DNA from 4 places in the Halomonas sp. E14 genome. Region 2 is predicted to be linked to each of the others. Evidence: predicted binding sites of a transcription regulator. Region 2 holds the regulator's gene; each other region holds the start of a gene.

Evidence for each region. The regulator LexA, encoded in region 2, represses DNA repair genes until DNA is damaged. The targets are predictions, from matches to a motif close to TACTGTNTANNTANACAGTA.
Region 1: recA (recombinase RecA) is a predicted target of LexA. The motif match lies at 897-916, and genes of this name have one in related genera.
Region 3: ACT7B3_RS11875 (PA0069 family radical SAM protein) is a predicted target of LexA. The motif match lies at 1,033-1,052, and genes of this name have one in related genera.
Region 4: ACT7B3_RS02630 (LexA family protein) is a predicted target of LexA. The motif match lies at 1,368-1,387, and genes of this name have one in related genera.

The regions. Positions count from the first base shown of each region.
Region 1 is NZ_CP199423.1:546,745-548,941, reverse strand. Features, by position in the region: gene recA (recombinase RecA) at 1-820, opposite strand, end outside; gene ACT7B3_RS02480 (CinA family protein) at 955-1,473, opposite strand; gene mutS (DNA mismatch repair protein MutS) at 1,614-2,197, shown strand, end outside.
Region 2 is NZ_CP199423.1:2,159,679-2,161,875, reverse strand. Features, by position in the region: gene dinB (DNA polymerase IV) at 1-868, opposite strand, end outside; gene lexA (transcriptional repressor LexA) at 907-1,557, opposite strand; gene ACT7B3_RS10080 (TetR/AcrR family transcriptional regulator) at 1,803-2,197, shown strand, end outside.
Region 3 is NZ_CP199423.1:2,544,215-2,546,411, forward strand. Features, by position in the region: gene ACT7B3_RS11870 (heavy metal translocating P-type ATPase) at 1-950, opposite strand, end outside; gene ACT7B3_RS11875 (PA0069 family radical SAM protein) at 1,068-2,150, shown strand; gene ACT7B3_RS11880 (zinc-dependent alcohol dehydrogenase family protein) at 2,155-2,197, opposite strand, start outside.
Region 4 is NZ_CP199423.1:573,580-575,776, forward strand. Features, by position in the region: gene ACT7B3_RS02620 (gamma-glutamyltransferase family protein) at 1-227, opposite strand, end outside; gene ACT7B3_RS02625 (IMPACT family protein) at 238-858, opposite strand; gene ACT7B3_RS02630 (LexA family protein) at 858-1,340, opposite strand; gene ccmA (cytochrome c biogenesis heme-transporting ATPase CcmA) at 1,549-2,193, shown strand; gene ccmB (heme exporter protein CcmB) at 2,180-2,197, shown strand, end outside.

The DNA of each region.
Region 1 (2,197 bases), 1.6 Mb from region 2:
CGCCGGCGTGGTAGATGCCCTTGCCGTAGAGAATCTGGAACTCGGCCTGGCGGAACGGCGGCGCCACCTTGTTCTTGACCACCTTGACCCGCGTCTCGTTACCGGTCACCTCGTCGCCCTGCTTGACCGAGCCGGTACGGCGAATGTCGAGGCGTACGCTGGCGTAAAACTTGAGCGCGTTGCCGCCGGTAGTGGTCTCGGGGCTGCCGAACATCACGCCGATCTTCATGCGGATCTGGTTGATGAAGACCACCAGGCAGTTGGCGTTCTTGATGTGGCCGGTGATCTTGCGCAGCGCCTGGGACATCAGGCGTGCCTGCAGGCCGACGTGGGAGTCGCCCATCTCGCCCTCGATCTCGGCGCGCGGGGTGAGCGCCGCCACCGAGTCGATGATGATCACGTCGACGCCGCCAGAGCGCACCAGCATGTCGCAGATCTCCAGCGCCTGCTCGCCGGTGTCGGGCTGCGAGACCAGCAGGTCGTCGAGATTGACGCCGAGCTTCTCGGCGTAGCTCGGGTCGAGGGCGTGCTCGGCGTCGATGAAAGCGCAGGTCTTGCCCTGCTTCTGCGCCTCGGCAATGACCGACAGGGTCAGCGTGGTCTTGCCCGAAGATTCCGGACCGAAGATCTCGACGACACGGCCATAGGGCAGGCCGCCGATGCCGAGCGCGATATCGAGCCCCAGCGAGCCGGTGGAGACCGAGGGCATGACCACCCGCGGCGCATCGCCCAGGCGCATCACGGTTCCCTTGCCGAACTGGCGCTCGATCTGGGAAAGGGCGGCATTCAATGCCTTGGAGCGGTTTTCATCCTGTGCCATGAGGCTCTCCTCGCAGAACGCTTCACGTTTGCCGGGCAAACGAAGATGGGGTGGGCCGCCGAGACGCAGGCCCTAACACTGTATGATTGGCCAGTAGTATGGCGAAAAAAGTCTCGCTCGACTAGCCCATGACGCTATTGCTGATGCGCTTCCAGGTAGCGGATCAAGCCGACAAGGGCCGCACGCACCGCTCGCTCGCGCACCGCACGGCGATCTCCCGGGAACTGGAAGCGCTCGGCCTGCTGCTGCGCCGCATTGCCCCAGGCCAGCCACACGGTACCCACCGGCTTGTCCGGCGAACCGCCGTCGGGCCCGGCCACGCCGCTGACCGCCACGCCGAGGCTGGCACCACTGTCGCGGCAGGCGCCTGCCACCATGGCCTCCACCACTTCACGGCTGACGGCGCCATGGCGCTCGAGCAGGTCGTCAGCAACGCCGAGCAGGCGCGTCTTGGCCCCGTTCGAATAGGTGACATAGCCCGTCTCGAAGTAGGCGGAACTGCCGGCCACCGCGGTGATGGCGCTGGCCACGCCCCCGCCGGTACAGGACTCGGCCGCCGTGATCGTGAGGCTACGCTCGCGGCAACGCCTGCCGAGGCGCTCGGCGAGGGTGATGAGATCGAGATTGGCCAGGCTGGCGGCACTGTGAGGCATCGGAGGCTCCTGCAGAAGATGTGGCCGGCGCGCTTACGCGAGAAGTTTTGGTACAATAGCGCCTTTGCCCTTCATGTGCAGGCCGTGGCGTTCAGACGCTCCCGGCCGGCTCCACGTCGACGGATCAGCACAGGAATTCCATGTCCCAGGCCAGCGCTCAGCCCACGCCGATGATGGCCCAGTACCTCAAGATCAAGCGCGAGCACCCCGACGTGCTGCTGTTCTATCGGATGGGCGATTTCTATGAGCTCTTTTTCGACGACGCCAGGCGCGCCGCTGCCCTGCTCGACATCACCCTGACAAGCCGCGGTCAGTCGGCCGGCAAGCCGATTCCCATGGCCGGCGTGCCCTACCACAGCGCCGAAGGCTACCTGGCGCGCCTGGTCAAGGCCGGCGAATCGGTGGCGATCTGCGAGCAGATAGGCGACCCGGCGGCGAGCAAGGGGCCGGTGGAGCGCAAGGTGGTGCGCATCGTCACTCCCGGCACGCTCCACGACGAGGCGCTGCTCGACGCCCGTCGCGACAACCTGCTGGTGGCCGTGCACCCTTCCGGCGACTGCTGGGGCATCGCCTGGCTGGAGCTCTCAAGCGGGCGCTTCAGCGTGCTCGAGGTGGAGAGCGAGGGCGACATGCTGGCCGAACTGCAGCGCCTCGATCCCGCCGAACTGCTGGTGCCCGAAAGCCTGTCGCTGCCGCCTGCATTGGAAAACCGCCCGGGCGTGCG
Region 2 (2,197 bases):
CCTTGACGAAGGTGCCCGCGATGGGCGGGTTGCCGTGGCGCGCCAGCCTGGCCTCGAGACGCTCGCACAGCGGCGCCAGCTCGCGGTGGCAGTGGTCCAGGTCGGGTAGGTCAGTGGCAAAAGTGGTTTCCACGCTGACGGACTTGCGCTCGCGTTCAATGCGAACCGGCCGGTCGTCGATACCCCGGGCCAGCTCGTACAGGCGCTTGCCATACTTGCCGAACTCCTGCAGCAGGTACTCCAGCGGCACTCGCTGCAGCTCGTCGCAGGTGGCGATCGCCATCGCCTGCAGGCGCTTGGCCGTGGCTGGGCCAACGCCGGGAAGCTTGGTCACCGGGAGCGCTTGCACGAACTCGTCGACCTGGCTGGGAGCGATGACCGTCAGGCCGTCGGGCTTCTCCCAGTCGCTGGCGATCTTGGCCAGGAACTTCGACGGTGCCGCGCCCACCGAAACGGTGATCCCCACGCGCCTGAGGCACTCCTCCTTCAGCCAGCGCGCCATCCAGGTAGCGCTGCCTGAAAAACGTGCCACCTCGGTGACGTCGAGAAAGGCTTCGTCGAGCGACAGCGGCTCCACCCAGGGCGTCAGCTCGTGGAAGATGGCCTGGATCTGGCGCGACGCCTCGCGATAGCGCTCGAAATCGCCGCGCAGCAGGGTCAACTGGGGGCACAGGCGCAGGGCCCTGGCGGTGGGCATGGCGGAATGGATGCCGAAGGCGCGCGCCGGGTAGTTGCAGGTGGCGATCACCCCGCGTCCTTCGACGCTACCGCCGATCGCCAGCGGCACTTCGCGAAGCGCGGGGTTGTCGCGCATTTCCACCGCGGCATAGAAGCAGTCGCAGTCGGCATGCAGAATCTTGCGGTTCATCCGAAGTGACGAAACTCGCTGCCGGGCGCAGCCGGCGCTTAGCCGAGCGCCTGGCCGCTGCCGCCGCGAATGACACCGACGCCGATGCCTTCGATCTCCAGCGCCTGGTGACGCAGGTCGATCTCGATGGGCGCGAAGTCGGCATTCTCGGCGGCCAGCACGACCCGGTAGCCGCTGCGATGGAAGCGCTTCACGGTGACTTCGTCGTCCAGCCGGGCCACCACGATCTGCCCGTCGCGTACCCGCTCCGTGCGATGCACGGCGAGCAGGTCGCCTTCGAGGATGCCGATCTCCTTCATCGAAAGCCCGCGCACCCGCAGCAGATAGTCGGCGCGAGGGGTGAAATAGTCCGGGGGAAGCGGGCAGTAGCGGTCGATGTGCTCTGCCGCCAGGATGGGGCTGCCGGCCGCGACTTCACCGATGATGGGCAGGCCCTCGTTGGCGGGGGAGGCGCCGGTGCTGGGCTCGCTTTCCTGAAGCGGCAGGCGAATGCCCCGCGAGGTGCCGCGGATCACCCGGATCACGCCCTTGCGTTCGAGTGCGCGCAGGTGCTCTTCGGCGGCGTTGGGCGAGCGAAACCCCAGCGCCTTGGCGATCTCGGCGCGGGTCGGCGGGTAGCCAAACTCGTTCATCGTCTTGACGATGAAGTCATAGACATTCTGCTGGCGCGGCGTAAGCGGGCGGGTCATGAGCGCTCCCGGTAGAGGTCTGGCGGTAGAGGTCTGGCGTTGGCCCGACCGGCGAGGCGGTCCGAGCATGGCGTATTGTTCAAGTATACAGCATGGAAGTCTATCCAGTAAAAAACGGTTTCCTAGCCAGCAGCGTTCTCATGCAGCGTTTTAAACGAGATGGGAAGGATAGACATTGAGAGATTGAAGGCATTGCCGTAGACTTTTGTAATGTTTAAAACAACTGTTTCTGGCAGGTCGCGCCCATGGCTCAAACCGATACCGTCACACGCATCCTCGATACCGCCGAAGTGCTGTTTGCCGAGCGCGGGTTCGCCGAAACCTCGCTGCGCACTATTACCAGCAAGGCGCGCGTCAACCTGGCGGCGGTCAACTATCACTTCGGCTCCAAGAAGGCGCTGATCCAGGCGGTCTTCGCGCGCTACCTGGACCCGTTTACGGTGCGTTTCCACCATGCCCTGGATGAGCTCGAGCAGCGCCATTCAGGCGGCGTGATTCCGCTCGAGGAGCTGCTGGAAACCATGGCGCGTACCGTGCTGGAGGTGCCGGCCGAGAAGCACAGCCTCAAGGTCTTCATGAAGCTGCTGGGGCTTGCCTACAGCCAGGCGCAGGGTCACCTGCGGCGCTATATCCAGGATGA
Region 3 (2,197 bases), 380 kb from region 2:
TCGCCGGCGGGCGCGGTGACCTCGAATACCAGCGCCGCACCGAGGTTACGGCAGCCGGCCGCCACGGCATCGCCCGGCAGGCAGCGCCGCGGCGCGCTTTCGCCGGTCAGCGGTGAGAGGTCGAGCAGCGCTTCGCCATCGCGGAGGACGCCATCCAGCGGCAGGGTCTCGCCAGGCTCGACGCGCAGCCGATCCCCCACCGCCACCGCTTCCAGTGCACAGGAGTGCCAGGCATCCGCCACCCAGCGCTGTACCTGCGCCGGCGGCCGATGCAACGCCTGGAGCGCACGCAGCCCGCGATGGCGGCACAGGGTTTCCACCAGCCGACCGACCAGCAGCAGGGTGACCAACATCACCGCGGTATCGAAATAGACCTCCGGCGAGCCCAGCATCAGCAGCCACAGCGATACGCCCACCGCCGTCAGCGCGCCCAGTGCCACCAGCGCATCCATGCCGGGTCGCCATGCCCGGGTCGTGCGCCAGCCGGCACGGTAGAACGGCAGTGCCACGTAGGTGACGACCGGCAGGGCGAATGCGCCCGAAACCCAGGCCATGATCACATCCAGCTCGGCACTGGGCATGGCACCGGCATAGATCAGCAGCGAGGCGAGCATGGTCCACATGCCGAAGGCCACGGCCATGAGCAGCCGCAGGGTGAGATAGCGGCTCTCGGCATCGAGCCGCGCTTCGGCATCGCCTATCGCTTCGGGGGGACCGAGGCGGTAGCCGAGCCGGCTCACGGCGGCGGCCAGCCGCGCTTCCTCGAGCGCCGGCGGCTGCCCCTGCACCAGCAGGGTGGCACTGGGGTAGTGCACGCTGGCGGCGCTGACGCCGGGCATGCGGGCCAGCTGTGCCTCGACGGCCAGGGCGCAGCTGGTGCACCATAGCCCCTGAACCGAGTAGAGCGCCTCGCCCTGGCGCTCGGATTGACTGTCGGAGATGGCATCCATACGGCAAAGCGTAAAGGAAACCCCGGGCAAATGCCCGCCAGGTGGAGCCGTTGACGATTGGCACCTGGCCAATGCCCCACTATACTGTATATGAATACAGTTAAATGAAGGCTCGCCATGCCCCACTTCGACATCAAGCAGACGCGCAAGGGTCGCGGCGCCACCTACAACCCCAGCAACCGCTTCGCCCCCACCCACAGCGAAACGGAGGACGACGGCTGGTGGCAGGAGGAGATGCCGACGCGCCTGGCCACGGTGGTCAGCGAGGAGCGGGCGCGCAGCGCGCTGGCGTGGAACGACTCCCCGGATCTGGCCTTCGACCGCTCCCTCAACCCCTACCGCGGCTGCGAACACGGCTGCATCTACTGCTATGCGCGACCGAGCCACGCCTACTGGGACATGTCGCCCGGCATCGACTTCGAGACCCGGCTGATTGCCCGCAGCGGCCTGGTGGATCGCCTGCGCGAGGAGTTCTGCAAGCGCAGCTACGTGTGTCGCCCCATCGCCTTCTCCGGCAACACCGACTGCTATCAGCCGCTGGAGGCGGAGCGCGGCACCAGCCGCGAGATACTGGGCTTCCTGCTCGAGTGCCGCCACCCGGTGTCGATCATTACCAAGAGCGCATTGATCCTGCGCGATCTGGACCTGCTGGGGGAGCTGGCCCGCCGGCGGCTGGTGCGGGTGTCGATCAGCCTGACCAGCCTCGACACCGAGCTCAAGCGCAGCCTGGAGCCCCGGGCCGCCTCCCCCGCCGCGCGCCTGCGCACCGTGCAGCGGCTGCACGAGGCCGGTATCCCGGTGGGGGTGATGGTGGCGCCGGTAATACCGGGCCTGACCGACCATGAGCTGGACCGCCTGCTGGCAGCGGCGCGGGACGCCGGCGCCCAGTGGGCGGGCTGGACGCTGCTGCGCCTGCCGCGGGAGGTGGCGCCGCTGTTCGAGGATTGGCTGGAGGCCCACTACCCCGAGCGGGCACGCAAGGTGATGAGTCTGGTGCGGCAGAGTCGCGGCGGTGCCGACTACGACAGCCGCTTCGGCAAGCGCATGCGCGGCGAGGGGGTGTTCGCCGAACTGATCGCCCAGCGCTTCGACAAGATCTGCCGACGGCTGGGCCTCAACGACCCGGCCACCCGCGAATCGCGACAGCTCGACGTCACCGCGTTCCGCCCGCCGCGAGCGCAGGGCGACCTGTTCGAGTGACGGCTCAAGGCACGATGACGGCAGCTCCCGTCAGCCGGCCCTCGCGC
Region 4 (2,197 bases), 1.6 Mb from region 2:
ATCCACACCAAGGCGAAGGCGTCGCCGCCGATGCCGTTGGCGGTTGGCTCCACCACCGTGAGGGCGGCAGCTGCCGCGATGGCGGCATCCACGGCGTTACCGCCACGCTTGAGCATCTCCATGCCGGCCTGGGTGGCCAGGGGCTGTGAGGTGGCCACCATGCCGCGGTGGCCGTAGGTAGCCGTGCGGCGCGAGGGGCTGGGGTAGTAGAGGGGATCGAAGGTCATGGGAGTCTCTTCAACGGGAGTCGAGGCGGGCGAGGCGCCCGCGCAGCCGGGTGGCGAGGGGTTGCAGGTCGACCTCGACGTCACTCGGCCAGGCGGCTGTCAGTACCACGCCATCGCTGAGATAGGCGGCTCCGTCAACTGGAGCGTCGTAAGCAGCCAGCCAGGCGCGGGCCTCGGCTTCGCCGGCGAAATCGACCTTTAGCCGCACGGGCAGACGCTCCACCACTTCACGGCAGGCCAGCCCCTCGAGCGCCTGGCTTACCGCCTGGGCATAGGCGCGGGCCAGGCCGCCGGTGCCGAGCTTGGTGCCCCCGAAGTGGCGGGTCACCACGCAGCCTACCTGGCCGATGCCGGCCCCTTCCAGTACCTGGTACATGGGGCGCCCGGCAGTGCCGCCGGGTTCACCGTCGTCGGAAAAGCCGATGGCGTTCTGCTCGCCCGGCGGGCCGGCGATGAAGGCGCTGCAGTGGTGGCTGGCATTGGGGTGGGTTTGCCTTGCTGCCGCCAGCAGGGCTTCGAAGGCGGCCACGCTCGGAGCGTGACAGAGCCAGGCGATGAAGCGGCTGCGCTCCACCTCGGTCACGCTCTCCTGCCACTTGCCCTCGGGCAGGTCGGGGGCCGGGTAGCGCATCAGTGTGTCAGCTCGCGCCGCCCGTCGCGCTGGCGTACCACACCCATCACCATGCCGAGCACCTGGATGTCGCTGTTCTTGAGGAAGATCGGGGCCATGCTCTCGTTGGCCGGCTGCAGGCGAACGCCGCTCTTCTCTATATAAAGCTTCTTCAGCGTGACCTCCTGCTGGTTGATCAGCACCACTGCCGTCTCGCCGTTCTCGGCGCTCTCCTGGCGTTCGATGATGATCACGTCGCCGTCGTGAATATTGCAATCCACCATCGAATTGCCGCGCACGCGCAGCGCGTAGGTATTGCGCCGAACCATGCAGGCGGGGGCCTGGATGGTATCGCCGGTGGGGCAGGCCTCGATGGGCAGGCCCGCGGAGACGTCGCCCAGCAGCGGCACGTCGACCAGCTGGGTGGCATCGATACTTGCCCAGGCGGTGGCTATCGGCAGGCTGGGGCGCCGTTGTAGGTACTGCACGGAAAGCGGCGGCATGGCGGTTTCCCCTCTCGTCGCGATGAAGACTGTCAAAATATACAGTCTTCTTGTATCTTATCAGTCGTACGCCGACTGACAAGTTCCCGGCCTCAACGCAAGCGTTGACCTGCGACAAGGAGGGCTTCGTGCGGCGTCGGGTTTGCTAGCAGCCAAAAACCATTCAGTGTAGCATTTCCCTAGAATTTACCATTCCTGGAGAGTGCCATTGAGCCTGCGGCTGCAAGCGCAAAGCCTGGCCTGTGAACGTGACGATCGTTGGCTGTTCCGGGGGCTGGATCTCGATATACGTGGCGGTGAAATCGTGCGTGTGGAAGGTCCGAACGGCAGTGGCAAGACCACCCTGCTCAAGATCTTGTCCGGCCAGCTGTCGGACTACGAAGGCGAGCTCTTCTGGGGCGAGCGCCCCATGCGCCAGGCGCGTGAATCCTTTCTGACCAATCTTCTCTACCTTGGGCATGCGCCCGGGGTGAAGGCGGCGCTGACCCCGTTGGAAAACCTGGCCTGGTACCAGGCGCTGGCCGGCCAGCCGGTCGACGAGCAGGCGCGTCTTGCCGCGCTGGAAGAGGTCGGGCTGGCTGGCTTCGAAGATGTTCCCGCAGGCCAGCTTTCGGCGGGGCAGCAGCGCCGGGTGGCGCTGGCGCGGCTCACCCTCACCCCCTGTTCGCTGTGGGTGCTCGATGAACCCTTCACTGCCATCGACCGTGATGGCGTCCAGGCGCTGGAACAGCGACTGGTCCTGCATGCCCGTCGGGGAGGCTGCGTGCTGGTGACGACCCACCACGAGCTCACGCCTTGCCCCGAGCTGCGCCGCATTCGCCTTGGTGAAGGAGGGCGCGATGAAAGCCACTGACGGC